2 regions of the Enterococcus sp. DIV0800 genome follow, and region 2 is predicted to be linked to the other one. Evidence: riboswitches for the same ligand, from Rfam matches in the RefSeq annotation. Region 2 holds a riboswitch; the other holds the start of a gene.
The links. A riboswitch is a leader RNA that binds a small molecule or an ion and turns the genes downstream of it on or off. The one in region 2 is predicted to bind magnesium.
Positions count from the first base shown of each region.

Region 1 (5,582 bases), on a different replicon from region 2:
TGCCATGGTGTCACACTTTCCTCTCTTAAGTAAATTAAGTCTTGTTATCAGTGCAACAGCAAATCAATCTGTATTATTGCTATTGCTCCTTCTTCTCTAAATTAGCATTTTTATATTCAATTGACAACAAACTTGCTCTGAGAATCTGAACTTTTTGAAGCGTTTCACTTTTTATCCTTGTGAAACAGTCTGCAGTTGCTTTTATCCTGGGTTTTCTTAGGCTTTTGTAGCGATAATGAATATCCAAACGAATTCCTCCTTAGCTTTGGTGTATCAGGGTAAAATTAGCTCTTTATCTTTTCAAAACTTTGTGAATAAAAAAACGCTTAAAAAAGATTATTACTCTTTTTCACAAAAAAAGAAACAGAATGGCGTCGTTCGCCATTCTGTTACATTTCAGATCCACTCTTTTGCAATCTTAATATATAAAACTTTACCTAATTGGGTTGCTAGCATATAAGCGATCACGATCCCGATATACCAGAACCAATAGGTTGTAGGTAAGTGAACAAAGTCAAATTGTTCAGCCAAAGGAGTCACTACCACTAAGATTCCTACAACAACCGCCATTAAAAGGCTAATAAAAACTTGTGGGGCTGGACGACTTTGTAAGAAAGGAATTTTTCTTGTGCGTACCATCAAAACAACTAATGCTTGCGTAGTCAAACCAACCATGAACCAGCCAGTTTGGAAAAGATTTTGCTGAGCAACCGTTGTCGCACCAAAAATAAACCACATTACGAAAAAGGTTAAAATATCAAAAACGGAACTGATGGGTCCAATACATAAGGTGAATTTTAGCAGTCCTTTGGTTTCCCATTTAGTTGGTGTGTGAAGTTCTTCTTCATCTACGTTATCCCAAGGAATCGTTAACTGTGCGATATCGTAGATCAAGTTTTGCAATAGCAATTGCAATGACAGCATTGGTAGAAACGGCAAGAAGGCGCTGGCTACTAAAATGGAGAAAACATTCCCAAAGTTTGAGCTGATAGTGATCTTGATGTATTTCATCATGTTACTGAACACACGACGACCTTCGATTACGCCGTATTCCAAGACACTCAAGCTTTTTTCTAACAAGATAATCGAGCTGGCATCTTTGGTAATATCAGCGGCTGTATCAACTGAAATTCCTACATCGGCTTTGCGAAGCGCTGGGGCATCATTAATCCCATCACCCATAAAACCAACCGTATGACCTTTACCTTGTAACGCTTCGATGATTCGTGACTTTTGCATTGGATTTAATTTAGCAAATAAATTCGTTGTTTCAGCTGCTTGATATAATTCTTCATCTGACATTTCGTCTACTTGATTGCCTAATACATAGTTTTCAGCAGGGATTCCCACATCTTGACAAACTTTTTGTGCCACGATGGCATTATCACCAGTCAGAACTTTTACAGCCACACCATGTTGTTGCAAAGATTTGATCGCTGGCTTAGCAGAAGCTTTAGCAGGATCTAGGAAACCCATAAAACCGATTAATGTCATATCTTTTTCATCATCGGTAGAATAGATGGCTTCTTCATGGGCATCTCGACGAACGGCTACCGTAATGACCCGCATTCCTTGGCGGTTCATTTTTTCATTGACTGCTTGTAATTGCTGACGAATCTCTGGTGTTAATGTTAAAATCTCACCATTGATTTCGACATATTTACAAATAGCCGCCATTTCTTCAACGGCTCCTTTAGTAATCATCAATTGATGTTGATCGGTTTTCATTACTACGGTCAACCGACGGCGAGAAAAATCAAAAGGAATTTCATCGATTTTTTGAATACTTTGGAAAGGCAGTTGCCGATCTTGCTCTTCAAAATAATTGATCACTGCAATATCCATTAAATTTTTCCAGCCTGTTTGATACGTCGAATTCATAAAAGCATAATCTAACACTTGTTCATTCTCATTACCTAGCGGATCTAGGTGCTGTACTAAGACAACTCGATCTTCGGTGATTGTCCCAGTTTTATCGGTACATAAAACATCCATGCTGCCTAAGTTTTGGATCGAAGCCAGTTCTTTTACGATTACTTTATGTTTAGACAAGGTCAATGCTCCTTTTGCTAAGTTGGAGCTGACGATCATTGGCAGCATTTCTGGTGTCAAACCAACAGCAACCGCAATAGCAAAGAAGAAGGCGCTGCTCCAGTCTCCCTTAGTTAAACCATTAATCAAGAAAACTAATGGAAAGAGCACCATAACCATCCGTAGTAATAATTTACTCACACGGTTCAAACCGATATCAAAGGAAGTCTTGCCCCGCTTAGAAGTCGCATTTTTGGCAATATCGCCAAAGAACGTTTGTTGTCCCGTTTTTAAAATAATTGCTTTTCCCTGACCACTTAACACATCGGTCCCCATAAAAACAAGATTCGTCAAATCTAACGCGGTCATTTCTTCAGTGATCGCCGCTTCTTTGGGAACAAATTTTTCCACTGGCATAGATTCGCCGGTTAATGAAGACTGATTCACGAATAAGTCCTTAGTCCAAATTAAGACCGCGTCCGCCGGAATCATATCCCCAGTTGCTAATGTCAAAATATCTCCCGGTACAACTTCATCCATTGGAATTTCTTTCGTTTCACCATTCCGGGTGATTGCCGCTGTATTTTCAATCATTTCTTTCAATTCGATGCTGGCCTTTTGTGAACGATATTCTTGAATAAATGTAATCAGTACACTGGCAAGAATCATGATCGTCATAACTATCGCTGCTTCAAAATCACTAGTCAGCAATGAAACGATCGCTAATAAGGCCAAAACATACACAAAAGGATCATTAAAGGCTTGTAAAAATAATAAAATAGCTGGAGTCGGTTTTTGAGCCGAGACTTCATTAGGGCCATATTCTTCTAACCGGCTTTGAGCATCCTCTTCAGATAATCCTTGCAATGAAGTACGCAAGTTTAAGAAAAGATCACGATCAGAAAGAATCGCCAATTTTTTTAATTCTTGGTCTTTGTTGTTCTTGCGAGCAAGAAGGTTTTTTTTGTTCATCATAATGGTTCCTCCTAAATTTCAGGACGAATACTGTCGTCCTACGGTAATTATATTTCGGTCGACTATCCTCATGATCATATTCCATCTTCCTCACATCCTTTCATTTATTTCGGTGAATTTTTTTCCGCCTTATAAAATTTTTGCTCCAAGTTCGCAGATTCTTAACACGTAGAAAATTCTGCTTAAAGCGCGAAGTGGAACTCACAAAAAAAGCGCGCACTCGAAAATGAGCACGCGCGAAAAGTTCATTCATGTTCATCGTCGAGCTTTAGCACTATAGGGCGTAGACAGAATCTGTCAGCTACGTTATGAATCACCTTCACGATGATTCCTGTTCTACCCATTGGCGTCTCTCGACATTTTTGGGCAGTAGCCTGTGTCCGTATAGGAGCCTCACCTAACAATTATTTTAATTTCATTTCCACTATAAATCAGTTATTTCTTTGTGTCAAACTTAATCATGAAAAAATTTGTTTATTTTCAGAAACTCATCAATTTTCTGATTGGGAGTTCGACCAAAATAATCAGCAAATTTCTTGCTCCAAAGCTTAGTTTCACGTGCTTCAGCAAAGATCTCCATCGTTTCGTCATAATCTTCAATCAATTGATAGTCATAATCTTGATAGGTATCATAATGAATAACCGCTTCTTTTGGCAATCGAGGCTTGACCCGCATCTCGACGATGGGTTTTCCGATACTTAAACCCGCAACAGGAAAAACATAATCCGGCAAATTCAATAATTTACTTACCTCAGCGATATCCTTACGAATTGATCCGACAATGACACTGCCTAATCCCAGAGCTTCGGTTGCAACTACCGCATTTTCCAACGCTAGAGCCGTATCCGTAATGGCAGTAATCAATGGATCAATGCCTTGATTAATCGGATAATCCACTTGATAATGTTCTGCGACTTTTTTTGTCCGTTTCAAATCAGCAACAAAAACTAAAAAGACTGAGCTTTTCAACATATGGGGATTACCTGGATTCAGTTCAACCAATTGCTTCCGGATCTTTTTATCCTTCACCACAATGATGCTGTACATTTGACCATTCATCCAGCTTGGGGCTTGGCAGCTAGCCTGTAAAATCTGCTGCAATTCTTCGTCTGACAATTGATACTCTTCATCAAAATTACGATACGTCCGATGATTGTTTAACACGTCTAATGCCTTCATTTAGTTCCTCCTTAATTGCTTTGAAATCACTTGCAGTCTTTTAAAAAATTGTTGTCGATCCTGCTTCGTCAAGCGTGTGTAATTAACCCGCATAGCCATTGTATCATTACTAAACAGGAATGAGGGTGCGACTAAAAGTTTTTCTCGTAAAAAGATGCTCCAGTCTTTGCGGCTGAGCTTTTGGTGCCGCCATGTTAAATAAACATACAAGCCTCCATCAATAGTCGAGATTGACCAATCTTCCGTAATCTGCTGAGCATCTGCGGTAAAGGCTGCCCCTCGTTCCTTTAATTCTGCTACTAATATTTCTTGATTCGCTTGAAACTTAGAATCATTCAGCGCAGTATGAGCGATGACTTGAGGAAAGACACTGATTGAAAAATCCATCATCTGCTTCGCCTCAGATAAACGCTGAATCAAGTCCTTATCTGCCACGATCCAGCCGATTTTAATGGAGGAACCAAAAATTTTCGACAACGAGCCGAGATGAATCACTTGATGAGGAGCCATTTCCTTCAAGGACGGAGGAATTGGTCCGAAGTTCAATTCACTGAAGACCTCATCTTCAATGATTGGTAGCTGGTATTTTTGGCTTAAAATAATCAATTCTTGTCTTCTTTTGGCGGACATGGTTGACCCGGTGGGATTTTGGAAAGTGGGATTGACGATGATCATTTTGATTTTTTTAGTCAAGATCAACTGCTCCAATTTGTCGATTCGCATCCCTTCCTGATCCATTTCAACTCCATAAAGACGCACACCAGCGCTGGCAAAAATCGGTAATAAATATAGGAAGGAAGGATCTTCAATCGCAACACTATCCCCATTTTGCAACATCACTTGCAACAAAAGAAACATCGCTTGTTGCGCACCTGAAGTAATCAACACTTGATCGGCAGAAACATCAATCTTCTGTTCCATTTTTATCCGCTGACAAATAACTTGCTGTAACGGCCCATAGCCTAACGGGCTTTGCTTTCGTTCTTCTAATAATAAATCTTCCCAGGTATAAGAAGGAAAACGAAAATCAGGTATCAAATTCAATGGCAATTCGCCTGAATAAAGATCCAAGGCCGCTGAATCCTTTAATAATCGATGAACTTCTTCTACATAGGGCTCAGTTGGATAAGCCTCTTGCGTAAACAAACGCCGCCAATCCACCCGTGGTGTCGTGCTACGCCCCCAATTTCCTTCATTCACCAAAGTACCGCTACCTTGCCGTCGAATCACCCACCCTAAACTAACCAATTCATCCAACGCGTGCACCACTGTAGAACGGTTGATTTGATAAAGTTCCGCCAGTTTTCTTTCAGGCGGCAATTTATCCCCTGGCAACAGTGTCCCGTTTTGAATATAATCAATGATTTGCTCCATGATCTGCTGGTAAAGCGGTAAT
Region 1 covers NZ_CP187898.1:1,315,941-1,321,522, forward strand. Annotated here, with positions in the region: gene pdhA (pyruvate dehydrogenase (acetyl-transferring) E1 component subunit alpha) at 1-6, opposite strand, end outside; gene IGI54_RS06395 (hypothetical protein) at 80-247, opposite strand; gene mgtA (magnesium-translocating P-type ATPase) at 397-3,003, opposite strand; M-box (ykoK) riboswitch at 3,254-3,418, opposite strand; gene IGI54_RS06405 (nitroreductase family protein) at 3,461-4,186, opposite strand; gene IGI54_RS06410 (PLP-dependent aminotransferase family protein) at 4,187-5,582, opposite strand, start outside.
Region 1: linked by a shared signal. The riboswitch ahead of mgtA (magnesium-translocating P-type ATPase) and the one ahead of IGI54_RS13215 (FtsW/RodA/SpoVE family cell cycle protein) in region 2 are both predicted to bind magnesium.

Region 2 (5,582 bases):
GCTCCAATATTTTCAAAAATTTGAAACAGCAAGCCAAAAACGAAGGCTACCGCTAGATACAGATTTGCTTTATTATTCGTTTTTATTGCATTGGAAAGGATTTGATAAAACAAATAAAAATAAAGAAAAATTACAAATGCACTGCCGATGAAACCAAAGCTCTCAGCGATTACGGTAAAGACCATGTCGGATTCGCGAACCGGGACATATACCGAAGCTTGCTCTGCCGCTCGCCCAAATAAACCACCACTGCCAATCGCGTAAAGGCTCTGGACTTGCTGATAGGCAATCGAATCTTTGTATTGGAAAGGATCAGCCCACGCTCGAACACGATCCAATTGATACGTCTTAAAATGCAGACCGTAAAGCAATCGATTTCCCCATTCGCTGAATACTAATACTAGTAAAGTGCTGCCGAGTGCCGTACCGATACCAGTGATCGTTGCCAAGATTTTCCAATGCACGCCGGAAATAATAAATAGCGCTCCTAAAATAGCGATAAATACTAAACTTGTCCCAAAATCCCGTTGCATAAACATCAATAGAAAGGTTGGCAAACTAAACAACAGAATTTTTTTCAAATAATGAAGATCGCTCTTTATCGTCCGCTGCTGTTCGCCTCTTTCCTCAGTCAGTGTGAGCCGAACCATCAAAAGAGTAAAACTTAATTTCATCAACTCGGATGGTTGAAAAGAAAAACGGCCGAGCCTCAACCAGCGCTTCGTATTCGTCAGATGATACATCGCCGGATCATAAAACCAATATAACAGTGCCATCACGCCGAGCGACAAGACATAAAAAAGCGGAGCATACCGTAATAAGCTAGCGGTTTTAATTTTACTGACGGCTACCATTACTAACAGCGACAGTAAACAAAAAATGATCTGTTTCACCACAACTCCTTTGACATTCACGTCGTCAAGTTCAGCCGCCAAAAATTGAACAGCGATGCTGATTAAATAAAACAAAAAAATCGGTAAAAAAAGTGAATAATTAAATTCGTTGCTCAAACGTCTCCTCATTGGATCGAACCTCCGAAGCAAATTTTAAACAAATCCCAAGCGCTACTGAAAGGATTAAATAGCTGGTACCACCATAGCTGATGAACGGCAAAGGAACTCCGGTCATGGGAATCAGTCCCAAAATACTGGCAACATTGATACTTGTTTGGAGTAGTATTAATGTTCCTACCCCAAAATAGATCAAACTTACATGCTGACACCGTTCCTTTGCCGCTAGCACGAATAAACGTAGCGCGATCAAAAAAATCAATGCCAATACAATCAATGCGACAATTACCCCTAATTCCTCCACCATGATTGAATAAATGAAGTCGGTCTCAGCAACGGGTAAGTACCCTTTTTTTGTAATGCTGTTTCCTAACCCCCGACCGAGAAATCCGCCATTATAAAGAGCGTAATAAGAATTACTCATTTGAAATCCTTGCCCGTAAGAATCTAAGAAGGGATCTCTGACCAGACGAATGCGTTCATACGTGTGGGCAAATAATTGTGGCAGCAACTCGTGACTACCCAAAAAAAGAATCATTCCAGCAACTAGCACGATACCGACAATCAATCCTAAAAAAAGTAAAAGCGAAAGCTGGTATGGAATTTCTGCAGTAGTAATGAGCACGAAGGCAATCCCCCAAATAATAATTGCTCCCGTCACTTTCGGCTGCAGTAAAATTAATAGACCACTAAGTAAAACCAACACACCAGGTCTCCACAATTGGTGTCTGGCCCGTTTTTTTCGGAAAAAGTAGGCTAAATACAAGATCAATGCGACGTTTGTTACCTCTGATGGCTGAAATTGAATACCAAATAAGGAAACCCATCTTTGTGCGCCATTGATTGTGACCCCGTTTATTTTGACTAACAATAAACTGACTAAGCCGATTGCCAACAAGCCTTTTGCCACTATACTTTTTAGTAAGACGTTGCTTTTTACATGATAAATAATTCCAATTAATAACCAACTTAACAGGATAAAAATCGCTTGCTTGCTAAACAACGATAGCGGATTTTTTCCTTCCGTTGTCAATCGATAAGAACTCGCGCTGAAGACCATTAAAAGACCGATTAGGCTTACCCCCAAATAAGGTAGTAACAACAGCCAATCGATCTTTCTTTTTTTTATCATATTCATCTCTCCCTCTCATCAAGTAATTGTTGCGGCGAGAGAGTTCAAAGCAAGAAAACAAAAAGACACCAAACGTTAGCGAAAAAACTAACAAGTTTGGTGGCTCACACAATCAATCTCATCGTCTGAGTTTTAGCACTAAACAACGTAAAGAATTACTCTTAGCTATTTTATGAAAAGCCTTAATCCGACAATTCCTGTTTTACACATTGGCGTCTTTCGACGTTTCTGCGCAATAGCCTATGTTTGTTTAGGAGCCTCACCTAACAAGTTTACTTATATTTACTTTCACAATCATCCTACTTTTTTTGTCATAAAATAGCAAAAATTTATATATAAAATCCGATTATCTTTAAATTTACTTATGAAATCTTTTACCAAAAATTTACTGGACAATCCTTTTTTCAACCATAAAGCTAGTTAAACCAGCCACGCACTAAAAAAACTCTCAGCCGATTAAGCTGAGAGTTTTTTTATAGATTAGATGTTAACCACTGCTGATAGAAAGACAGCTGTGTAGGCGTGTGAAAGAAATGCTCACCAGTTTCAAAGATCGTCAAATCGATCATTGACGGACGAGCAAATTTTTCAATGGTCTTTCGGCTCGTCAACTGATCCTTACCGCCATATAAAATTTTTGTTGAAACAGTCCATTGAATTGGATGCTCTACAACATAGCAATAATACTCCCACGCCAAGGTATTAAAAGGTGTTTTTATTCGTTTTTCACGTCGTAAATCGGCCGGCGTCAGTTGTGACCAATCCAATATATTTTCGATTAATTCCCGCATATCCACGATGGGCGATAAAAAAAGACTTTGCTGGATATTCTTGGCTTGTCCTGCCAGCATCGCAAAATAAGCTCCGATGCTACAGCCGAATAAAGTGATCTGCTGCGCTTGCTGGTGTTTAAAAAGGATTTTTTCGACATCCGCTACTACATTTGACGGATTCAAGGCGTAGGGTTGGCCTTTGCGCTCACCATGTTCCGGCAGATCAAAGCTCCACACTTGATAGCCTTTGGGGACAGCGGCTTCAGCCAACAATTGAATGACCGTGTCTTCTTTATGAGATTGATCGCCATGAAAAGCTAAAACTATTTTGTCACTCGTCTCACCCCACCGAAGAATTGGGATTCCTTCAATCATATCTTTTGTTGTTTCCATTTAGCCCTCCACGATCTCCAAGCCTAACCCTGCCGCAATCACCAGCGCTTGATAGGAATCGACTTTTAAGCCCTTCAACTGTTCCATTGAACAAGCGATTTTACTGAAAGAATTGCTGGTAAAGTCCAGACCAGCTAATTTGGTTCGCTGCCAATTACTATTTTCCAAATTATTTTTTTCTAAAAATAAATGTTTCCACGTCACTTCAAAAAACTCGCCATCAGACAGTTGACAGTTCTCAAACCAGACATTCTTCAAATTCGTTGCACTAAAGGAACCAAAATTGATTAATGAGTCTTTAAAATGACAATCTCTAAGATAGCTCTCGGCAAAATTGCAACCCGTTAATTTACAATTTTCAAATACCACTTGATGAAAGCTGCCACCAATCCATTCTAAATTGGAAAAATCACAATTCTTAAAGACGACGTTTCCCGCTTCAAAACGAATTAGTTTCGTCCGTTGCATCGTAACCTTTTCTAGAATTGAATGGCGGATGACTAGATTTTCGCAAGTCAAATAGCTGAAATCCATTTCAAGTCCATGAACGGCTTCAAAGCTTGCTTCATCCTCTAAATAAAAATCCGACGCAAATCGTTGCGGCAAGATAGGTGCTGCTGGATAATTCTTTTTCATTTCATTGCTCCTCTGATATTTGATTGTCTCTAGTGTCCCATAATTGAAAAAAATTCTCCAGCCCCCTATAATATAACTAATTTTTATTAAAGGAGAAGCTAAAAAGAGCTTTTTATTTAGAAGCATGATAAACTGTAACATTGTGAGGTGAACTATGAACAGCAAATTAAAAGAATGGCTTCCAGTCATTATTATTGTTCTCTTGATTTTTTTGGCGCGGGCGTTTGTTTTCTCGCCAGTTAAAGTCGAAGGACACTCAATGGACCCGACATTGCATGACGGGCAGCGCTTGATCTCATCGAAAGTATCCAGTATCGATAGACAAGACATCATTACTACCAAAGAACCTGATAATACCAATCTTTACGTCGTCAAGCGTGTGATTGGGTTACCCGGTGACAAGATTGAAATGCAAGATAATGTTTTAACGATTAATGGAAAAGAATACAAAGAATCCTATCTAACGGATTATCAAAAGAAATTTAAAGAAGATAAACTATTCGATACCTATTCTTATAATTCAGCTTTCCAAGAGCAAGCAGCCAATGCGGACAGCTTTACGAATAATTTTTCCGTGACGGTTCCTAAAAATAGTTATTTTGTTTTAGGGGATAATCGCTTGATTTCTAAAGACAGCCGCATCTTCGGCTTTGTCGATAAATCCTTAGTTCAAGGAAAAGTCGTGTTACGATTTTGGCCGTTAAATAAGATTCAGCTCTTCTAATTTTTAAAGCCTTGGCAGGTCTGCCAAGGCTTTATTTATTTTAATCTTTTGGTGTGAGAATTTTTTTAGGACCTAATAGTTCCGCATGATGGATTTGTTCTAACTCAAAGCGCAGGACTCCACGCTCTTCTTCATTTAAAAAAATCTGCTGCTCTTTCTGCCCGCTAATCTTTCCTACCAGATCAGGGAAAAATTGGCCTTCACTGTCTAACGCTTCTAGCTGGATCGCGACACGTTTATTTTGCAGATAGGCTGCTTGCAAAAGCTCACCAATGGCTTCCATACTCATTTGACCTTTATCAAAATAAAGCTGTTTTCGCTGCTTTGATTCCTTATTTAACACCGCTGTATGATCGGACAAATAAAAACCAATCCACTTCATCATTCCGCGATCTTGATACACACGTTTTGCCTCCATAAAAAGTTGTTTCGCGCTTTCATCGTCATAAGACATCTCAATCCATTCCTTCCATCCCACCCGCGTGTCCACCAACAAGACCGGCTCGTTTAATCGCTGTTGCCCCTTCACTCAAGGAATGGGCCCTGACAATCGAAGTAAACTTGTAGCGATTCCGAATTTGGGCGATCACGTCATCGATTTGATCTTCTTTGATCGTCTGCCGCGGATCTTCAAACAGATTCAACTGTAAACTGCCGGCTGACTTCAGTGACGAAACGGTGATGGAAATATTACGGACCTCTGATTGATCCCAATATTTTTCAAATAGTAAACTTGCGGTACGGGTCAATGCTCGTCCTTGATTGGTGGGCGGTATCTTTAACTGATGATGAAAACCGCCCTTTCCCTCGCCGCGAAAAGCATAGCCGATCCCTAAGTGCAATGTACCACCTAAAACGCCCGATTTTCTTAGTCGTTGCGCCACTTGTTCGCAGATCTCCGCAACCACTGTTAA
Region 2 covers NZ_CP187899.1:273,277-278,858, forward strand. Annotated here, with positions in the region: gene IGI54_RS13210 (FtsW/RodA/SpoVE family cell cycle protein) at 1-1,022, opposite strand, end outside; gene IGI54_RS13215 (FtsW/RodA/SpoVE family cell cycle protein) at 994-2,142, opposite strand; M-box (ykoK) riboswitch at 2,253-2,420, opposite strand; gene IGI54_RS13220 (alpha/beta hydrolase) at 2,616-3,308, opposite strand; gene IGI54_RS13225 (pentapeptide repeat-containing protein) at 3,309-3,944, opposite strand; gene lepB (signal peptidase I) at 4,099-4,668, shown strand; gene IGI54_RS13235 (hypothetical protein) at 4,709-5,146, opposite strand; gene IGI54_RS13240 (Y-family DNA polymerase) at 5,124-5,582, opposite strand, start outside.